Paraglaciecola psychrophila 170: one gene and its partner. The protein of the gene in region 1 interacts with the protein of each later gene in a pairwise test. Links are inferred from orthologs where the notes say so. Each region holds a gene or a part of one and is shown on either strand. Other genes may lie near its edges.

The links.
Region 2: the proteins of ndk (region 1) and C427_RS03840 interact in binary tests that used the Escherichia coli proteins (3 or more experiments, as listed by UniProt). The link is inferred for Paraglaciecola psychrophila 170 from one-to-one orthologs.

Annotation. Positions count from the first base shown.
Region 1 is NC_020514.1:3,648,412-3,651,467, forward strand. Bases 49-2,768 are described here. They hold ndk (nucleoside-diphosphate kinase), read right to left. Parts: upstream 1,765-2,768; coding sequence 1,333-1,764; downstream 49-1,332. Other genes in these bases: C427_RS15965 (bifunctional tRNA (adenosine(37)-C2)-methyltransferase TrmG/ribosomal RNA large subunit methyltransferase RlmN), read right to left, coding at 69-1,211; C427_RS15980 (SurA N-terminal domain-containing protein), read right to left, coding at 2,233-2,768. Also shown: type IV pilus biogenesis/stability protein PilW, read right to left, coding at 1-24; more of C427_RS15980, read right to left, coding at 2,769-3,056. UniProt on the Escherichia coli protein: Major role in the synthesis of nucleoside triphosphates other than ATP. The ATP gamma phosphate is transferred to the NDP beta phosphate via a ping-pong mechanism, using a phosphorylated active-site intermediate.
Region 2 is NC_020514.1:869,147-872,481, forward strand. What follows is about bases 111-3,109. They hold C427_RS03840 (5-formyltetrahydrofolate cyclo-ligase), read right to left. Parts: upstream 1,915-3,109; coding sequence 1,306-1,914; downstream 111-1,305. Other genes in these bases: C427_RS03830 (SDR family NAD(P)-dependent oxidoreductase), read right to left, coding at 111-292; rpiA (ribose-5-phosphate isomerase RpiA), read right to left, coding at 587-1,243; C427_RS03845 (GAF domain-containing hybrid sensor histidine kinase/response regulator), read right to left, coding at 1,907-3,109. In the rest of the region: more of C427_RS03830, read right to left, coding at 1-110; more of C427_RS03845, read right to left, coding at 3,110-3,335. UniProt on the Escherichia coli protein: Involved in the removal of 5-formyltetrahydrofolate.

The DNA of each region.
Region 1 (3,056 bases):
TACAATACTGAACATTTTTAGCATAGAGTTCATTAGGACCTGTTTGACATATTGTCGATAAAAATTTATTAAGTCATTTTGACTGAAATACTCTCGCCTTTCAGCTGTTTTTTCAACACTCTTTTGGTGCGATCCACCACTTCACCCACCAACTGCCCACAAGCAGCATCGATATCGTCTCCTCTAGTACGACGAACTACAACTATGAGCCCATATTCCATTAGGACTTTAGCAAAACGATCGATCCTCGAATTACTAGAACAGGTGTATGGCGAGCCTGGATAAGGATTAAACGGAATAAGGTTTATTTTACACGGGGTATCGGCCAATACCTTTGCAAGTGCATGAGCTTGGTCAGTGCTATCGTTAATCCCATTTAGCATCACGTACTCTACCGTTACCTTACCTTGGTTGGCGTTCGACTTAGCTAAGTATCTTCTGACACTGGCCAAAAACACCTCAATTGGATATTTTTTATTAACGGGTACTAGCACGTCACGTAATGCATTATCAGGTGCATGTAATGAAATAGCCAACGCTACGTCTATCTGGTCGCCCAACATATCAAGAGCTGGGACTACACCTGAAGTACTTAAAGTTACTCTGCGTTTGGATAAACCAAAAGCAAGATCATCCAACATCAACTCCATGGCAGGCACCACATTCTTAACATTCAGCAACGGCTCACCCATACCCATCATCACTACATTTGTGATCGGACGTTTGGCAGTATCATTATTCAGACCTATTGTGGTTGCGACTCGCCAAACTTGGCCAATAATCTCAGAGACTTTTAAATTACGATTAAATCCCTGTTGCCCCGTAGAACAAAAAGTACATTCAAGTGCACAACCTACCTGTGAAGACACACATAAAGTCGCTCGGTCGCCATCAGGGATCCAAACCGTTTCTACTTCTTGGCCACCTTCTAGCTTCAATGCAAATTTAATGGTGCCGTCGGCAGCAGTCTTTTGATATGCGATTTCTGGTGCTTTGACTTCACATTTGGCTTGAAGTTTTGCTCGCAAGGCTTTATTAAGATTACTCATCTGTTCAAAATCTGCCACGCCTTGCTGATAGATCCATTTCATGACTTGCTCTGCTCTGAAAGGTTTTTCTCCCATTTCATTAAAAAAGGTACGCAAACCTTCTCGAGTTAAATCAAGTAAGTTAATTTTTTTAGGTTGGGCAGATACCACTTCAGTTGACACAATAAACCTCAATACTTAAACGAAACTACTGCTATTTTAACCGATTACTCAGTTTTTGCAGCACATATAATAAATAACACAAAAGGGAGCCTAAGCTCCCTTTATCAAAACTGATTTAAGCTTAACGAGTGCGTGGGCAGATTTCTTCATCACTAAAGAAATAAGCAATCTCACGGGCCGCTGATTCAGGAGCATCTGAACCATGGCAAGCATTTTCATCAATTGAAGCTGCATAATCAGCACGTAACGTACCAGCTAGAGCATCAGCAGGGTTAGTTGCCCCCATTATTTCACGATTTTTCAAAACAGCATTTTCACCTTCTAACACTTGAACCATAACAGGACCAGATGTCATGAAAGAAACTAAAGCAGCAAAAAATGGACGTTCGCTATGCTCAGCATAAAACCCCTCTGCTTGCTCTTTACTCAAATGTAGCATTTTAGACGCCACTAATCTAAGGCCAGCAGACTCAAAACGGTTGTAAATACCACCGATAACATTCTTTGCAACTGCATCGGGCTTAATAATAGAAAAAGTTCGTTCTAAGGCCATTTTCTTTACTCCAGTATTAGTAATATTTCGTCTTAATATTTGGTCTTAATATTTAGTCCTAATGGACACGTAAATAGACACATAAATAGACACATAAAAATTCGCGCGGATTATATGCAATTAGACACCAAATACCTAGTATAGATTGCATATTATTCTGTTCTCCCTAAAATCAAGGTTGCCATAATTGTGAGACGAGGTGATCTTGATTAAATTTTTAGTGCTCATTCCTGTTGTGTTGTTTTTAATTTGGTTTATGTATTTGAAGAAAAAGGGCTATAGCTTAGGGGACGGAAAACAAGGGTTTATATATATATTCACTTTTTGCGCTGTGATCGCTGTTTTTTACAGCTCTTTGTTATGGATTACTGAATAGTGCTGACGAGCTAATAATACTATTTACCAAAATACAGATAATAAAAAAGAGCGATAAACGCTCTTTTTTTTATGAAGAAAATATAAATCAGTTTATTGGAAAATCTCGATATCAGCTTGTGCTTTTAAAGATTCGACCACGGCACCATATATTATTTGAGACTTACTCGATGCAAGGCGATTTTGTAATGAAGTCAATTGTTGAGCATTAGCTTCAGCAGCAGAGTTTACTTGGGTCAGTTGCACTAAAGAAATGTCTCCAGCAATTAAGTCAACAACACTAGTATCCGTAGCAGATAACTTGAACAATGCATCAACAATAGACTGTGACAATGCCGGGTCATTGCGAGTTACCGTTTGCTTCTCTTCCCAGCTTAGCTCAAGTGTAGCTAATCTAGGATTAACATCTTCATTATTTACCAATGCTTGTTTAAGTTCCAAGGCCCAATCTCTAGCAGCCTGTTGAGCCGATTGTGCAGCTAATGTCTGTTGAATTTGTTCTTTAACCTCTTCAATAGTCTTTGTCCGCTCGGGCTCATGCTCGGCAACTCTAACAACTATAATATGATTCCTGGCAAGCTCTATCACTTCACTATTTACCGCATCTTCAATTAGTTCAAAACTAAAGGCGCTTGATAAAACGTTAGGGTTAGACACAGCATCGGGCGCATTGGCTCGACTAAATAAATTAGTAGTATTTATCGTTTTACCGGCTAAATCTGCAACTTCTTCAAGATTGTCAGGTACTTCAAAAGCTACTTCTGACATTCTTTGACTAATCTCATAAAAACGCTCTTCTGCTTTGAACGTTTTGACTTTAACAATTATTTCTTCTTTGACGTTTTCAAAAGCATTAACTTGCTCAGGCTTAACATCAGTTAACATAATAATATGGTAGCCAAACTCACTTTTAATGA
Region 2 (3,335 bases), 2.8 Mb from region 1 along the record:
GAATACCACCTACACCAGCGTTATTCACTAACATATGGATATTACCAAATTTAGCTTCGGCGGCAGCAACAGTGTCTTCCCACTGTTGATAGTTTGTGACATCTAGCGGGCAGGATAATACCTGAATATTAGCATCCCGTAATTTCTGTTCGGCTATTGCCAGCTCTTTCTGGTCAATATCAGCAATTACAATTTGCATACCTAACTGACCAAATTCCTCCGCTAATGCTAAGCCTATGCCTCCAGCGCCACCAGATATGATGGCTGTTTTACCTGCAAATTCGTTCGACATGATGATATCCTTCGATAATATTTTTGTTGATCTTCTATGTATGAATGAATATTAGGTGCTGGTTTGCTGCAAAAGTACTTTATTTCGCGAATTGGTAAGGCTTCATAGGATGAATGTAAGATGCCTACTAGAAAAAATATTGAACCACAGAGAACACAAAGCTTCGGGCGCCGAGCGTTTCGTTACATAGAGGAAAAGTGCATTTAAATACTTAATACAAGGTGATTTTTTTGCTTTCTCTGTGACCTCTTTTTCCTCTGTGGTAAATAGCTCCTTTTGTTTGCTTATTGTGTACTAGTTGATTGTATCAACACCATCGCTTGTTCCAACTAACACCACATCAGCGCCACGTTTAGCGAATAAACCATTAGTGACAACACCGACTATGGCATTGAGCTGTCTTTCAAGTTCTACGGGGTTGAGGATTGTTAGATTATGTACATCTAAGATCACATTGCCGTTGTCAGTAATTACACCTTGACGGTAGGCAGGGTCGCCACCAAGTTTGACTATTTCTCTGGCCACATAAGAGCGGGCCATGGGGATCACTTCAACGGGTAATGGAAACTTCCCTAACGTGGGTACTTGTTTTGTGTCGTCAATAATACAAATGAATTTTTCGCCTACAGCGGCAACAATTTTCTCTCTGGTGAGGGCGGCTCCACCGCCTTTTATCATATGTTTATGTTTGGTGATTTCATCGGCGCCATCTACATATATATCAAACTTGTCTACCGAATTAAGATCAAATACTTCAATGCCCAAAGCTTCTAAACGTTTCGTTGAGGCATCTGAGCTTGATACCGCGCCTTGAATTTTATCTTTTACATCGGCTAATGCATCAATAAAATAATTAACAGTCGAACCTGTGCCAACACCGACAATAGCGCCATCTTCTATATATTTTAAGGCTGCTTGGGCAGCGGCTTTCTTTTTATCATCTTGAGTCATTTGTTTATAGTCCCTAATATATTAAACATTTGCATGCTTAATAGTGTAACCCAAGCTGTAGTTTAGTCGACACTAAAAAACTGATCTGGGGTAGCAATAGCATGTAACGGAATATCCCAGCTATCAGTAAGTAACATATGTGTTTGCTGGCAGTTATGTGCTAATCCAATGAGTTGAGTTTGCAGTGAGTCACGACGAATAGGGGCTAAGGTACGATCATAAAACCCACCACCCATTCCTAATCTATTACCTACTGCATCGAAAGCAACCAGCGGTGTTAGTATCAGTTCAATATTTGCTAAGACGCACAGATTTATAGTGCTGACTATTGGCTCTTTGATACCGTAAACGTTTGTCCGAGTAGTCGAGTTGCGATGATAGTTAACAAACAGCAAATGCCCTTTACTAAAAGGGTGTAATACAGGTAATAACACAGTTTTACCTTGTTGCCAGCAGTAGTCAATAATTGCTACTGGGTCAATCTCACCATCATTTGCAATGTAACAGGCAATAGTTTTTGACTGAGCAAGTGTGGTTGATGTAAGACAGGTTCTTAATAGGTTATGTGCTGCAGTAGATTGTTCTTTAGAAGACAATGCCTGACGTTTTTTACGGTAATCAGTTCGTATTACCTGCCTTTGCGTTGTTTTTAAGCCAAGTAATTTATGCACTTGGCAAAACTGGAATAAAGCGGTTAAGAGTTTGCACCAGCTTTTCTTTTTCTATGGGTTTACACAAATACTCATCCCAAATTTTGTTATTTTCTGCAACATTGTGTTGATTAAATGTATCGGCTGATAAAGCCACGATGGGAATATTAGGATGAGTATGTTTAATTTGTACAGAGGCCTGACGGCCATCAATACCGGGTAAATGAATGTCCATGAAAATCAGGTCAAAATGTCTATTTTTGGCAATCTCAATAGCTTTTTCTCCTGTTTCTGCAATAATAATTGAGATATCTAATGATTCAAATATTGCTAACATAACCGCTTGATTTATCTCATTATCCTCTACTAGTAGTATCTTGCTATTATGATTAAAACTTGCTTTTTCGGGCGTGGGATTAAGATCTTCGTGTAAAATTTCGGTGTCATCTTGCAGGGGTAATTGGACCTTAAAAATACTACCTGAGCCTAAGTCACTCAGAACATTTATTGTGCCGCCTAAAATTTCAACTAAGCCTTGTGTAATCGACAAACCTAAACCACTGCCTTCGGAACTTTTAGTTTGTCCGACTTGCTGGAACTTATTGAACAGTTTTGTTTGATCTATGAATGAGATGCCTTCGCCTTGATCGGTTACGGTGATCACAAATTGTTCATTATTAAGTGAAAGCTCAACTTTGACCCACTTACCGCTATTCGTAAATTTAATTGCATTATGGGCTAAATTGGTAATAATTTGACTGATTTTGGCTTGATCAATAGTTAAAAGCCTTGGCAAGTTATCATTGACATCTACAGAGAACTCTACGTCTTTTTCTTTAGCCATAATGGCTAACATTCCTTCTAAATCTTTAATAAACGTTCTTAGACAAATAGATTCGAACTCGACTTGCATCATTCCAGCTTCAATTTTATTTAAATCTATAACCGAGTTCACCACGCTCAGCAGTCGCCGACCTGAATAGTCGATATGGCCTATGTATTCAGAAAACTTTACAGGTAATGTGTGATAAATAACGTTATCTAACATCAAACGACTAAAGCCGATAATAGCATTGAGTGGCGTACGCAACTCATGACTCATGTTAGATAAAAATTCAGTTTTATGTTGGTTGGCTCGCTCAAGCTCTTTTATTTTTTTTCGCAATTCCATTTGTGAAATGACACACCGACCTAATACTTCAAGCGCCTGACGTTGGTCTGGGGTTAATTTATTCGGTTTATCATCAATTACACATAATGTGCCAATGGCATGTCCGTCTGGACTTACCAAAGGTGTGCCTGCATAAAATCGAATATTAGGTCCAGAGGTAACCAAAGGATTATCAAAGAAACGTTTATCTTTAAGCGTATCTTCTACCTCAAAAATTTCTTCATGATGAATAGCATGAGAGCAAAAAGCGATATCTCTAGAGGTCTCTTCT